2 regions of the Kosakonia cowanii JCM 10956 genome follow, and region 2 is predicted to be linked to the other one. Evidence: predicted binding sites of a transcription regulator. Region 2 holds the regulator's gene; the other holds the start of a gene.
The links. The regulator LexA, encoded in region 2, represses DNA repair genes until DNA is damaged. The targets are predictions, from matches to a motif close to TNCTGTATGTACATACAGNA.

Region 1: a site for LexA is predicted at 5,670-5,689, ahead of BWI95_RS19045 (YebG family protein). Genes of this name have one in related genera too.

Annotation. Positions count from the first base shown of each region.
Region 1 covers NZ_CP019445.1:4,011,589-4,019,244, reverse strand. The annotation lists partial or broken gene zwf (glucose-6-phosphate dehydrogenase) at 138-1,612, shown strand; gene edd (phosphogluconate dehydratase) at 1,844-3,655, shown strand; gene kdgA (bifunctional 4-hydroxy-2-oxoglutarate aldolase/2-dehydro-3-deoxy-phosphogluconate aldolase) at 3,692-4,333, shown strand; gene purT (formate-dependent phosphoribosylglycinamide formyltransferase) at 4,398-5,576, opposite strand; gene BWI95_RS19045 (YebG family protein) at 5,705-6,043, shown strand; gene yebF (protein YebF) at 6,102-6,452, shown strand; gene BWI95_RS19035 (tellurite resistance TerB family protein) at 6,545-7,210, shown strand; gene ptrB (oligopeptidase B) at 7,290-7,656, shown strand, end outside.
Region 2 covers NZ_CP019445.1:872,828-880,483, reverse strand. The annotation lists gene ubiA (4-hydroxybenzoate octaprenyltransferase) at 1-97, shown strand, start outside; gene plsB (glycerol-3-phosphate 1-O-acyltransferase PlsB) at 312-2,732, opposite strand; gene BWI95_RS04050 (diacylglycerol kinase) at 2,865-3,233, shown strand; gene lexA (transcriptional repressor LexA) at 3,342-3,956, shown strand; gene dinF (MATE family efflux transporter DinF) at 4,031-5,365, shown strand; gene BWI95_RS04035 (CsbD family protein) at 5,499-5,708, shown strand; gene zur (zinc uptake transcriptional repressor Zur) at 6,093-6,608, opposite strand; gene BWI95_RS04020 (conjugal transfer protein TraF) at 6,940-7,656, shown strand, end outside.

The sequences.
Region 1 (7,656 bases), 1.5 Mb from region 2:
TTCATGACAACCCAATAACGCACTTCCTGACAAGGCCTGATAGTTTCGGGAATTACGTAAAAGCAGTACAGTGCAGTGTAATAAAATTACAACTGAAGCGCACGATAGCTTCAGGATAGCTAACTGAGGAGAGTGACATGGCGGTAGTCCAAACAGCCCAGGCGTGTGACCTGGTCATTTTCGGCGCGAAAGGCGATCTCGCACGCCGGAAATTGCTGCCTTCCCTGTACCAGCTGGAAAAAGCCGGTCAAATTCATGAGGAGACGCGGATTCTCGGGGTCGGCCGCGCCGACTGGGACAAAGCAGCCTATACCAAAGTGGTCCGTGAAGCGCTCGAAACCTTTATGAAAGAGAAGATCGACGAAAGCTTGTGGGACAAGCTGAGCGGTCGTCTCGATTTCTGCAATCTCGATGTAAACGACACGCCTGCCTTCAAACGCCTCGGCGCGATGCTGGATCAGAAAAACCGCACCACCATCAACTACTTCGCGATGCCGCCGGATACTTTTGGTGCCATCTGTAAAGGGCTGGGCGCTGCGAAGCTCAATGCCAAACCGGCTCGCGTCGTGATGGAAAAACCGCTCGGTAACTCCCTTGAGACCTCCCGTCAGATCAACGATCAGGTGGGTGAGTATTTTGAAGAGTGCCAGGTTTACCGTATCGACCACTATCTCGGTAAAGAGACAGTGCTCAACCTGCTGGCGCTGCGTTTTGCCAACTCCCTGTTCGTCAATAACTGGGATAACCGCACCATTGATCATGTCGAGATCACCGTGGCGGAAGAGGTGGGTATTGAAGGGCGCTGGGGCTATTTCGATCAGGCCGGGCAGATGCGCGATATGATCCAGAACCACCTGCTGCAGGTGCTGTGCATGATCGCGATGTCACCGCCGTCCGATCTCACTGCCGACAGCATTCGCGACGCGAAAGTGAAGGTGCTCAAATCCCTGCGTCGTATCGATCGCACTAACGTGCGGGAGAAAACCGTGCGCGGTCAGTACACCGCCGGTTTCGCCCAGGGTAAGAAAGTGCCGGGCTACCTGGAAGAAGAGGGCGCGAACAAGTCGAGCCATACCGAAACATTTGTTGCGATCCGCGTTGATATCGACGACTGGCGTTGGGCGGGGGTGCCGTTCTACCTGCGTACCGGTAAACGTCTGCCAACCAAATGCTCAGAAGTTGTGGTCTACTTCAAAAACCCGGAACTCAATCTGTTTAAAGAGTCCTGGCAGGAGCTGCCGCAGAACAAACTGACCATTCGCCTGCAGCCGGATGAAGGGGTGGATATCCAGATCCTCAATAAAGTGCCGGGCTGGATCATAAACACAATCTTCAGACCACGAAGCTTGATCTGAGCTACTCCGAAACCTTCAACGAAACCCATCTGGCGGATGCCTACGAGCGCCTGCTGCTGGAGTCGATGCGCGGTATTCAGGCACTGTTTGTGCGTCGCGATGAAGTGGAAGAGGCGTGGAAGTGGGTCGACTCCATTACCGAAGCCTGGGCTGCGGATAACGACTCACCGAAACCGTATCAGGCAGGCACCTGGGGCCCGGTAGCCTCGGTTGCGATGATCACCCGCGATGGTCGCTCCTGGAACGAATTCGAGTAACCATCGAGACTGACGTTGCGCAATTTTACCGGTAACATGATCTAACACAGCTCTGCGAACAATTTTTCTTTTTCAAAGCCCTGCTGGATTCACCAGCGGGGCTTTTTTTATTACACTGGCTGCAGTGATTTTGCCTTTGGGGCGCGGCGCTCAGGTGTTTTCAGCTTGTTACGCATAATGAAACGCACGGTTAGCACGCTCTCCCCGAACAGATAAATTTCAGGAGCCTCTATGAATCCAGTAATGTTACGCGTAACAAATCGCATTATTGAACGTTCACGCGAAACCCGCTCAGCCTACCTGGCGCGCATTGAGCAAGCCAAAAGCAATACCGTGCGTCGTTCGACGCTGGCCTGCGGGAATCTGGCGCACGGTTTTGCCGCCTGCCAGCCCGAAGATAAAGCCTCGCTCAAAAGCATGTTGCGCAACAACATCGCCATTATCACCTCCTATAACGACATGCTCTCCGCGCATCAGCCTTATGAAGTCTATCCCGACATTATTCGTAAAGCGCTGCACTCGGTGAATGCGGTCGGGCAGGTAGCAGGTGGCGTACCGGCAATGTGCGATGGTGTGACGCAGGGTCAGGATGGGATGGAGCTATCGCTGCTGAGCCGCGAAGTGATCGCCATGTCCGCAGCGGTGGGGCTCTCTCATAATATGTTCGACGGTGCGCTCTATCTTGGCGTTTGCGACAAAATTGTCCCGGGGCTGGCGATGGCGGCGCTGTCGTTTGGTCACTTGCCCGCGCTGTTCGTGCCGTCAGGCCCGATGGCGAGCGGCCTGGCTAACAAAGAGAAGGTGCGTATTCGCCAGCTCTACGCGGAAGGCAAAGTCGATCGCATGGCGCTGCTGGAGTCGGAAGCTGCTTCTTATCATGCCCCAGGCACCTGTACTTTTTACGGCACCGCCAACACCAACCAGATGGTGATTGAGTTTATGGGCATGCAACTGCCCGGCTCCTCCTTTATTCACCCGGATGCGCCGCTGCGTAAAGCGCTGACCGAAGCCGCTGCCCGTCAGGTGACGCGTTTGACCGGTAATGGCAACGAGTGGATGCCGCTCGGCAAAATGATCGATGAAAAAGTGGTGGTGAATGGCATCGTCTCTCTGCTGGCAACCGGCGGCTCCACCAACCACACAATGCACCTGGTGGCGATGGCGCGCGCGGCGGGCATTATCATCAACTGGGATGACTTCTCCGAACTCTCCGAGGTGGTGCCGCTGCTTGCCCGTCTCTACCCGAACGGCCCGGCTGACATCAACCACTTCCAGGCAGCAGGCGGTGTGCCGGTATTGATGCGCGAACTGCTGAAGGGCGGTTTACTCCATGAAGAGGTGAATACCGTGGCCGGTTTTGGCCTGACGCGCTACACCCAGGAGCCGTGGCTCAACGATGGCGAACTCGACTGGCGTGAAGGCGCTGCCGCGTCGCTGGATGAGTCGATTATCGCCACCATTGATAAGCCATTCTCGCAGCATGGCGGCACCAAAGTACTGAGCGGTAACCTTGGGCGCGCGGTGATGAAGACCTCCGCCGTGCCGGTAGAGAACCAGATCATTGAAGCGCCAGCGGTGGTGTTTGAGAGCCAGCATGACGTATTACCGGCCTTTGAGGCGGGTCTGCTGGATCGTGATTGTGTAGTCGTGGTGCGTCACCAGGGGCCGAAAGCCAACGGCATGCCAGAATTACATAAACTGATGCCGCCACTTGGTGTATTATTGGACCGCCGTTTCAAAATTGCCTTAGTTACCGATGGACGGCTGTCAGGGGCATCAGGTAAAGTGCCGTCGGCAATCCATGTGACACCTGAAGCTTACGACGGTGGGTTGCTGGCAAAAGTGCGTGATGGCGACATTATCCGGGTTAACGGGCAGACAGGCGAGTTGACCCTGCTGGTTGCTGACAACGAACTTGCCGCACGTCAGCCGCATATTCCTGACCTTAGCGCAATGCGCGTGGGCACAGGCCGTGAAATGTTCGGCGCGCTGCGAGAGAAGCTCTCCGGCGCAGAGCAGGGCGCAACCTGTATCACTTTTTAAGACGACAAGATTTTATTCTGGCGAGAGAAAAGATTGATGAAAAACTGGAAAACAAGTGCAGAAGCCATCCTGAAAACGGGCCCGGTTGTACCGGTGATCGTGGTAAACAAACTGGAGCACGCTGTTCCGATGGCGAAAGCGCTGGTTGCAGGTGGCGTTCGCGTACTGGAAGTGACGCTGCGCACCGCATGCGCGATTGACGCTATCCGCGCCATTGCAAAAGAAGTTCCTGACGCTATTATCGGCGCTGGCACCGTGTTGAATCCGCAACAGCTGGCGGAAGTTACCGAAGCGGGCGCGCAGTTCGCTATCAGCCCGGGTCTGACCGAGCCGCTGCTGAAAGCCGCCACCGAAGGCACCATCCCGCTGATCCCGGGCATCAGCACCGTTTCCGAACTGATGCTGGGCATGGATTACGGCCTGAAAGAGTTCAAATTCTTCCCGGCGGAAGCGAATGGCGGCACCAAAGCGCTGCAGGCGATTGCCGGTCCCTTCTCCCAGGTGCGTTTCTGCCCGACCGGCGGCATCTCTCCGGCTAACTACCGCGACTACCTGGCGCTGAAAAGCGTGCTCTGCATCGGCGGTTCGTGGCTGGTTCCGGCCGACGCGCTGGAAGCAGGCGATTACGATCGCATCACCACACTGGCACGCGAAGCCGTTGAAGGTGCGAAGCAGTAATCAGCAGGCGGGTATGAAACCCGCCTGATAACAAGCCCGGACGCACTGCGCACCGGGCTTTTTTTTATCCGTTGACCTGCACCGCAGCAACAGCGGCCACGGCGCGCTCGACCGCACTCTCAACATCCTCAGCCACCGCCAGCGCGACGCCCAGACGGCGCGATCCTTCAATCTCCGGTTTACCGAACAAGCGCAGCTGCACGCCTGCGCCAACGGCGTGGTGGAGATTATCAAAGGTGACGTTCTGGCTGTGCAGCTGCGGCAAAATCACCGCAGAGGCGGCCGGGCCGTACTGGCGGATCGCGCCAATTGGCAGGCCTAAAAAGGCGCGTACATGCAGGGCAAACTCGGAGAGATCCTGCGAAATCAGCGTCACCATGCCCGTATCGTGCGGGCGCGGGGAGACTTCGCTGAAAATAACCTCATCGCCGCAGACAAAGAGTTCGACGCCGAAAAGACCATGTCCTCCGAGCGCCAGCACCACCTCACGGGCGATCTGCCGGGCGCGCTCAAGCGCTGCGGCCGACATCTGCTGCGGCTGCCAGGACTCACGATAATCACCATCCTCCTGGCGGTGGCCAACCGGCGCGCAGAAGTGAACGCCATCCACCGCGCTGATGGTCAAAAGGGTTATCTCAAAATCAAACTTCACTACGCCTTCGACAATCACGCGACCGGCTCCGGCGCGGCCACCCTGTTGCGCATAGGCCCACGCGCTTGCCAGCTGGTCGGCAGATTTAATAAAGCTCTGCCCTTTACCTGAAGAGCTCATTACCGGCTTCACAATGCAGGGCAGGCCGATTTCGCCCACCGCCTGGCGGAAGCTCTCTTCGCTATCGGCAAAACGGTAGCTCGACGTAGGAAGCTGCAACTCCTCTGCCGCGAGGCGACGGATCCCTTCCCGGTTCATCGTCAGTTTTGTGGCGCGCGCGCAGGGAACCACACGCTGCCCGGCTGCTTCCAGTTCAATCAGCGCGTCGGTGGCGATAGCCTCAATCTCCGGCACAATAAAATGCGGTTTCTCCCTGGCGACCAGCGCTTTTAACGCCTCGCCATCAAGCATGTTAATCACATGGGATCGGTGCGCGACCTGCATTGCTGGCGCGTCCGCATAGCGGTCAACCGCAATCACTTCGATACCGAGCCGCTGACATTCGATAGCCACTTCTTTGCCCAGCTCGCCTGAGCCTAATAACATCACACGCGTGGCTGCCGGACGCAGCGCAGTTCCTAAAAGAGTCATAGCGAAGTACCATTAGAAAAAAGTGGGCGCAGTATAACGAAAACGTTTGCGTCTGTCTTTTTCACTTGCGGTGGTTTTTTCATCGCGCTATTATACTGTACAAATACACAGTAAAACGAGGCTGCATCATGGCGGTAGAAGTTAAATACGTAGTCATTCGCGAAGGTGAGGAAAAGATGTCTTTTGCCAGCAAAAAGGAAGCCGATGCTTACGACAAAATGCTCGACCTGGCGGAAGTGCTGGGCGACTGGTTAGGCACCGGTCCGGTCACTCTGGAAGAAGAGACCCGTGAACGCATGGCGATGTGGCTCGCCGAGCAAAAAGATGCGCTCAACGGCATTCTGAAATCCGGCAAACTGCCCGGCACAGAGAGCGAAGAGGGCGCACCATCGGCAAAAAGTGTTGAAGATGAAGCTTCTGACGCGGTCGACATTAAAAGCGCCAGCAAGCGGGCGAAAGTCGCCTGATCTTGCACCGCCAGCAATTTGTACCATGCTTTGAATGGGTATTAACCAGGAGATAAGCATGAAAATAGCAGGGGTAGTAACCGGTCTGTTTTTGCTGGCGGGCAGCATGGCGGCAGATGCCGCCGCGCAGAAGGTCGTGAAGTTTCCTTCCTGTGAAGGGCTCAACGCTGAGGGCATCGCCGCCAGCGTTAAGCGCGACTATCTGCAAAACCGCATTGTGCGTTGGGCAGACGATCAGAAAAAAATTGGTCAGGCGGATCCGGTGGTATGGGTTAATCCGCAAGAGGTCACCGGCAAAGGTGATAAGTGGACGGTGCCGCTCACCGTGCGCGGTAAAAGCGCCGATATTCACTACCGCGTGATGGTCGACTGCCCGGCGGGCAGCGCGGCCTACAAAACGCAGCCATAGCGCCGAAATTTTCCTGATCTTTCCAGATACAGACACTTCCTGACATCTCCCTCGCTTACTCTTGCCTGACGAAAGCGGTTAAGCGAGGGAAAATCATGAACTGGTTAAATCAATTACAGTCGCTGCTGGGTCAGAAAAGCGGCGCATCGACGTCCTCCTCCTCAGAGGGTCAGGGCTTAAATAAGCTTCTGGTGCCGGGAGCACTGGGCGGTCTTGCCGGGCTGCTGGTTGCCAACAAATCATCACGCAAACTGCTCGCCAAATATGGCACTGGCGCGCTGCTGGTCGGCGGCGGGGCAGTTGCCGGTACGGTGCTGTGGAACAAATACAAAGACCGTATTCGCGAAACCCATCAGGATGAGCCGCAGTTTGGCCAGCAGCAGTCGCCGCTGGACGTGCGCACCGAGCGTCTGATTCTGGCGCTGGTCTTTGCGGCGAAAAGCGACGGTCATATTGATGAGCAGGAGCAGGCGGCAATTGAGTTGCAGCTGCGCGAAGCGGGCATCGAAACCCAGGGGCGGGAGCTGGTGGCGAAAGCGCTGGAGCAGCCCCTCGATCCGGCGCGGCTGGCACAGGGTGTCAAAAATGAGGAGGAGGCGCTGGAGCTCTACTTCCTCAGCTGTGCGGTTATCGATATCGATCACTTTATGGAGCGCAGCTATCTTAACGCGCTGGGCGATGCGCTGAAGGTGCCGCAGGACGTCCGTGAAGGCATCGAGCAGGATCTTCAGCAGCAAAAACGCGCCCTTACACCCTGAGCGCGATAACGTTTCGCTTGCAACGCGCGTTTGTTTTGCCACCCTTATAGGTATGGAAAACAGAAAAAAGATAAGTGCTATGTTGCCGAAAGCAAAAAAGATCCCCCACGCCATGACCGTTCATGGCGATACCCGCGTCGATAATTACTACTGGCTGCGGGACGACACGCGCTCTCAGCCAGAGGTGCTTGAATATCTGCATCAGGAGAATGATTACGGGCGGGAAGTGATGGCCTCCCAGCAAGCGCTGCAGGATGACCTGCTGCAGGAGATTATCTCCCGCATTCCGCAGCGTGAAGTTTCCGCGCCCTATATTCGTAACGGCTATCGTTACCGGCATATTTATGAGCCGGGCAATGAGTACGCCATCTATCAGCGCCAGTCGGTGCTCAGCTCTGAATGGGACGACTGGACAACTCTTCTGGATGCCAACCAGCGCGCCTCGC
Region 2 (7,656 bases):
CCGCGAGCGCGATGCCTGTTTTAAAGCCTTTCTGAACAATAACTACGTTGGTCTGGTGCTGTTTCTGGGGCTGGCGGTGAGCTATCTGCACGTATAGCGCGGGTTTGTCGGGGTTGTGCGCTCGTGCGCTGGGTTGACGGGCTCGGGCGCTGAGTTGCCGGATGGCGGCTGCGCCTTATCCGGCCTACGGGTTCGGTGCCCCTGAAACCGCCCAGGCCGGATAAGCGTTTGCGCGCCATCCGGCAATGAGCATACCGTTCAGCATTATCACCCAGGCCGGATAAGCGTTTACGCGCCATCCGGCACTTCCGTTACTCCGCTTGCGTCGCACTCTCGATCGTTAAACGCACATCCGATGTCATCAGCTCCGCCAGCATCTGGTAAACGCCAAGCGTGCGCGCCGGATCGGCGTCGCCGGTATCACTGATATAACCCTCGTCGCGCAGCGTCAGCACCAGCGTGCTGAAGACCGCTTTATCGAAGAACTCCGGTGCGTTGATGCCATGCAGCACCGACAGACGTTGCGCCAGCGTACGGCTCTCTTTCTCCAGCGTACTGCGGTTCATCGCCGGATTGGCGCTCAGCAGCCAGAAGGTGATGGCATAACGCTGCAGCGTCTCGCGCGCGCCTGCGGCCAGCAGCTGCAGAGTGCGTGAGTGTGCCGGATTGATGCTCAGCAGATCCTCTTTCAGGGTAATCAGCCCCTGGCGCACCAGCTCCTGAATCAGCTTATCCAGCACCTCCGCCAGCTCTGCATTTTCCCAGCGCAGGAACAGCTCGGCCTTCAGCATCGGGTAGAGCAGTTCCACATGACGCAGAATTTCACCGCGTGAGATGGCACGATGCTGGGTGACAATCGCCGCGATCAGCGACGGCAACATCAGCATGTGCGCAATATTGTTGCGGTAATAGGTCATCAGCACCGCCTGCTCGCGCGGCAGGATGATGATATCGCCGATGGTGTCCTTCTCGACCTCAAACTTGTTCATCTGCAGCGCGTGAGCGATAAGCTCAGCGGCGCTGGCGGATGGTGCGGTGGAGTCCGGGGAGTAGGGCACATTGCGCATCAGCTCAAGGTAGCAGTCAAGCTGCTCGGTGAGCTGCTCGCGCGTCAATGAGCGCTGGCGCGAAGCCAGCAGCGCCGTACAGCAGAGGTTCATGGCGTTTGCCGCCCCGGCATTGTTGATGCGAACCATCAGATCGGCGGCGATGCTATTAACCGTCGGCGTCAGCCATGCCGGACGGATCGCTTCAATCGGATCGATCGATTCGCGCCACTCCGGTACATGGTGGTTCAGATAGTTCATCAGCGGGATTGGCTCGCCGAAGTTCACATAGCCCTGACCGAGGTTACGCAGCTTGCTGAGGCCGCGCACCATCTGCAGTAGGCTCTCTTTCTCTTTTGTCGCGCCGCGCAGCTCTTTGGCGTAGGTGCCGACCTCCATCACATGCTCGTAGCCGATATAGATAGGCACCAGCGTGATTGGGCGTGTGCCGCCGCGCAGCATCGCCTGGATAGTCATCGACAGGGTACCGGTTTTCGGATCGAGCAGACGCCCGGTGCGCGAGCGACCGCCCTCAACGAAATACTCCACCGAATAACCGCGGCTAAACAGCTCGCCCAGATATTCACGGAACACCGTCGAGTAGAGCTTGTTGCCTTTAAAGGTACGGCGAATAAAGAAGGCGCCAAGGCGGCGGAAAATCGGCCCGGCGGGCCAGAAGTTGAGGTTGATCCCGGCCGCAATATGCGGCGGCACCAGGCCCTGGTGGTAAAGCACGTAGGAGAGCAGTAGGTAGTCCATGTGGCTGCGGTGGCAGGGCACATAGACAATTTCATGGCCCTCGTGCGCCAGCTGGCGTACGCGCTCGGCGTTGTGCACGTTGATCCCCTGATAGAGCCGGTTCCACGTAAAGCCGAGGATACGGTCGGTCAGGCGAATCATCTCGTAAGAGAAGTTAGCGGCAATCTCTTCCATCAGCGCGATCGCGTTCTGCTGCGCCTTATCGTGGGAGATCTTTTTGCTGCGCGCTTCATCTTCCACCGCACGGGCAATCGCTTTCGACGATAGCAGCTTATTGAAGAGATCCTGACGCGCCGGCAGGCGTGGGCCAACGGCGGCCAGACGCTGACGGGCGAAGTGCATACGCGCCACGCGGGCCAGTTTCTGCGCGATGATCTTATCCGTACCATGTTCGGTCGCCATGCGGCGCAGCGAAACCGGCGGGGAGAAGCGCACAAAGCTGTCGCGGCCAAGCCACGAAACAGCGAAGAATTTCTGCACACCGTTGAGCATGCGCAACGGCGGGTTGATTTCACCCTTTTCACGCCCCGGCGAGCGGCCAAACATCACCGATACCGGCACCATCTGCACATCCAGATCGGGATGGCTGCGGTGTAAATCCAGATAGTCGTGGAACAGTTTGATCGACTCTTCTTTCGGCGTGTAATAGGTGAATACGCGCGGGCCGCCGTGAATAAACACGTAGCGTGGCAGCAGCGCGCCATCGATCTCCAGCGGTTCGAGGGGATCGGGTAATTCATGCGCCAGGCACTGCTCGCGCAAGGTCATTAAGTCAGCCTTTGAGTTGTAAGGCAGCACGTACATAATAGGACGTGATGTGTCGAGCCCCAGTTCCTGTGCAGGTTCTGCGGGGATCGATTTACTTTTTACCAGCACGCTTAATGGTAAGTTCAGTAATTTGTAGTAAATTCGTGGCCAGCCGGACATAAAGGGTGTAAAGCCTCTGGTTATTAATAGTGCCATTGCGCCGCAAGAATATCAGAAAGCACGCATAATTTCTGTGGTACCGCTGCGTGTACCACTACTCATTGACGCTTAATAGTTAAAAAGGTTCTTTTCATGGCCAATAATACCACCGGTTTTACCCGGATCATTAAAGCCGCAGGATATTCGTGGAAAGGCGTACGCGCAGCCTGGATTAATGAAGCTGCATTTCGCCAGGAGGGCGTAGCCGTTGTTCTGGCTATTATTATCGCTGCATTTTTGGATATTGATGTCATCACGCGCGTCCTGCTTATTGGCTCGGTCACGCTGGTGATGATTGTCGAAATCCTCAACAGCGCTATCGAAGCGGTTGTAGACCGTATCGGGTCTGAATTCCATGAGCTTTCCGGCCGGGCAAAAGATATGGGATCGGCGGCGGTGCTGATGACAATCTTACTGGCGGTCTTTACCTGGGTCTCGCTTCTTTGGTCACATTTTCGATAGCGTTTCCATAATTCTATAACACTCTGGATTTTTGCTTAAATGTGGTTTCAAAATCGCCGTTGACTGTATATACTCACAGCATAACTGTATATACACCCAGGGGGCGGGATGAAAGCATTAACGGCCAGGCAGCAAGAGGTGTTCGATCTGATTCGCGATCGCATCACCCAAACCGGTATGCCACCGACGCGTGCGGAAATCGCACAGCAATTGGGGTTCCGTTCCCCAAATGCAGCCGAAGAACACCTTAAAGCGCTGGCGCGCAAAGGGGTGATCGAAATCGTATCTGGTGCATCGCGCGGTCTCCGCCTGCTGCTGGAAGAAGAGAACGATATTGGTCTTCCGCTGATTGGTCGCGTCGCTGCGGGTGAGCCGCTGCTGGCGCAACAGCATATCGAAAGCCACTATCAGGTCGATCCGAATCTCTTTAAACCGCATGCGGACTTCCTGCTGCGCGTTAGCGGGATGTCGATGAAAGATATCGGTATTATGGACGGCGATCTGCTGGCGGTGCATAAAACCCAGGATGCGCGTAACGGCCAGGTGATCGTCGCCCGTATCGAAGATGAAGTAACGGTGAAGCGCCTGAAAAAACATGGCAACACCGTTGAACTGTTGGCGGAAAACAGCGACTTCTCTCCGATTGTTGTTGATCTGCGTAAACAGAACTTCACCATTGAAGGGCTGGCAGTTGGCGTGATCCGTAACGGTGAATGGCTGTAACGCCTCTTTTCTCTGCTGTGGCGCCCGTTTAGCGCCGCAGCGCCACGCTTCCTCTTTTTAACGACGCTTACGCTATGCCGCTGTTAACCGCATCCGACAAAGCTTTGTGGCGGCTTGCGCTGCCGATGATTTTATCGAATATCACCGTTCCGCTGCTGGGCTTAGTTGATACGGCAGTGATTGGTCATCTGGATAGCCCCGTCTACCTTGGCGGCGTGGCGATTGGCGCAACGGCAACCAGCTTCCTCTTTATGCTGCTGCTGTTTCTGCGTATGAGCACCACCGGGCTGACCGCCCAGGCATTTGGTGCAAAAAATCCCTCTGCACTCTCACGTGCGCTTGTCCAGCCTCTGCTGCTGGCGCTCGGCGCAGGTATCGTCATTGCGCTGCTGCGTACGCCGCTTATCGACCTGGCGCTGCATATTACCGGCGGCAGCGAGGCAGTGCTGGAGCAGGCGCGGCGCTTCCTTGCCATTCGCTGGCTGAGCGCACCCGCCTCGCTGGGCAATATGGTGCTGCTTGGCTGGCTGCTCGGCGTGCAGTATGCCCGCGCACCGGTGATACTGCTGGTGGTCGGCAATCTCTTCAATATCGTTCTCGACCTCTGGCTGGTGATGGGCCTGCATATGAATGTGCAGGGCGCTGCGCTCGCGACGGTTATCGCGGAATATGTCACCTTCTTTATCGGCTTGCTGATGGTGCGGCAGGTTTTACGCCGGCAGGCTATCTCTCTTTCGATGCTGAAATCCGCCTGGCGCGGCGGCGTTCGCCGTTTGCTGGCGCTCAATCGCGATATCATGCTGCGCTCGCTGCTGCTGCAACTCTGCTTTGGCTCCATCACCGTGCTGGGTGCTCGTCTCGGCAGCGAAACGGTCGCCGCCAACGCGGTGCTGATGATGTTCCTCACCTTTACCGCCTATGCGCTTGACGGCTTTGCCTATGCCGTCGAAGCCCACTCCGGTCAGGCTTACGGCGCGCGCGATGGTAGCCAGTTGCTGCACGTCTGGCGCGCGGCCTGCCGGCAGGCAGGGTTTGTGGCCCTCGCCTTTGCCCTTGTCTACGCGCTGGCAGGAAGCACGCTTATTGCGCTGCTGACCTCCATTCCTGAACTGCAGGCGGTTGCCGGACACTATCTTATCTGGCAGGTGGTATTGCCGCTGGTGGGGGTGTGGTGCTATTTGCTCGACGGCATGTTTGTGGGTGCGACGCGCGCGGCTGAAATGCGTAACAGTATGGCGGTTGCCGCTGCCGGTTTTGGCCTGACCCTGCTGACGGTGCCGTGGTTTGGCAACCACGGTTTATGGCTCTCTCTGGCGGTTTTCCTGGCGCTGCGTGGTATCACGCTGGCGCTGATCTGGCGTCATCACTGGCGCAACGGCAGCTGGTTTGCCAATGCCGACAATGCATGAGGATCTGCGGCTTCGTCTGGCGTGTATGGTTAAAGATTCCGAATAAAAAACCGAACGCCGAATCCTTATCTACAATAATTAATACGTTCAGCACGCAAGAACGTCATTTTAACCGAACGATAAGGAGTCAATTATGAACAAAGACGAAGTCGGCGGTAACTGGAAACAGTTTAAAGGTACTGTTAAAGAGAAATGGGGCAAATTGACCGATGACGATATGACCGTCATCGAAGGTAAACGTGACCAGCTGGTAGGTAAAATCCAGGAGCGTTACGGTTACGCGAAAGACGAAGCGGAGAAGGAAGTTACAGATTGGGAATCACGTAACGAATACCGCTGGTAGCCAACACTTCCCCCTCAAGTGTATTAACCCTCACAGGCTACCCTGCCCGTAGGTACAAGGATGTACCTCCCTAATCTCCAATCCCTTCATCTTTCACGTTTTATCTGCGTTGGCTGCACTCGCTCACATGAGTCACATACTTTCGTATTCTTCCCATGATTCGCGCGCTTGCCGAATCCCTTCATCTTTCACGTTTTATCTGCGTTGGCTGCACTTGCTCACATGAGTCACATACTTTCGTATGCTCCCCATGATTCGCGCGCTTGCCGCCTTGCTAAAACGCGAAATATTTTGGGATTACTATCTGAAATAGAAACAGAAACAGAAACAGAAACAGAAACAGAAACAGAAACAGAAACAGAAACAGAAACAGAAACAGAAATTTTAACGCGGTTTTTTCTTCACCTGCAGGCTGTGATCGTGCTGGCAATGGTCGTGATGACGGCAGGCTTCGACCTCGACGCAGGCCGCGCATAAGCCGTGGGCTTCAATCACATTGTGGCGCAGGGCAAAGCCCATCTTCGCCGCCAGCGCATGCATAATATCTTCCACCCCTTCCGCCTGCTCCTCTTTAACCGCGCCGCAGCGGTCGCAGATAAACATCGCAGAGGTGTGCGTCGGCTGATCAAAGAGATGGCACAGCACATAGCTGTTGGTGGACTCCACCTTATGCACAAAACCCTGCTCCAGCAGAAAATCGAGCGCGCGGTAAACCGTGGGCGGCTTCGCCTGCGGTTCGCTCTCCCGCAGTAGGTCGAGCAGATCGTAGGCGCTGATGGCGCTCTTTTGCAGGCTCAGCAAACGTAAAACTTCCAGACGCTGTGGAGTCAGGCGCACGTTGCGCTGCGCGCACAGCTTTTCAGCCTGCACTAACATCTCTTGCGAAGTGGTCTTATCCATTGGCGCTCTCGGGTTGGTGAAAAGATGAAGCTTCACACTTTACCATGTCCTGCCGGAAACGCCGAGACCGCCAACTTTAAAGACACTTTCGGAACTTTCCTTCCCGAAATGATTTTCCTCTTCTATAAATAGTGAGTGCCATCACTATAAATATGATCCGACCGCCCTGGAGCGTTCGGAAGAGGTAGTGCCTTTTTCTACTGTTATTCACAGCAATATAAATTCCTGTTTGTGCGCAAACTAACAGGCTTAAATACTCATCTGGCTACGAGAACATACTGTGAAAATAAATGCGAAACTTTCGGTGGTCGCTATTGGTGTCTCCTTTTTTATGGCAAATCAGGCGGGAGCAGCCAATACATGGGCAGAGGCGCGTAACGATGCAATGGGTGGAACGGGCGTCGCATCGGCAAATTATGGCAGTGGAGCATTAATCAACCCGGCGTTGCTGGCGAAAGGTCAGCCGGAAGATGATGTCACCGTGATCCTGCCAAGCGTACAGGCACAAATTTCAGATAAGGATAATCTGCGCGACGAAATTGACTACATCAATGACAAAGTCGATCAATATAAAGATGTCGTCGATAATCTGACGGCAATAGACATTATTACCAACCCTTTCGGCACCGTCGATCAGTTCCAGAACGCGGCCAAAGATTTAGGTGACGAGCTGGTTAAATTGCGTGGTAAAACTGCGCAGGCTAAAGCGGCAGCCGGTATTGCGGTCAGCATCCCTAACGATGTGCTCTCTGCGGCTTTCGTCACCAAAGCCTACGCCCACGCGCGCGTTAGCTCCAATATCGATCAGCAGGATATTGATTACCTGCGCAGCATTCAGAACAGCGATGCCGTTGCGGTGCGTGAAGCACTGGGCGCGGCGCTCTCGCCAAACGGCAGCGATGAGATCACCCGTAACCTGAACTCCACCGCTTCCGGACGTGGCGCGATTGTCACCGACTTTGGCGTGGCGCTGGCACATCAGTTTGACGCGGGCGGCATTCCGCTCTCCGTTGGCGTAACGCCGAAGCTGCAAAAGGTGTGGGTCTAC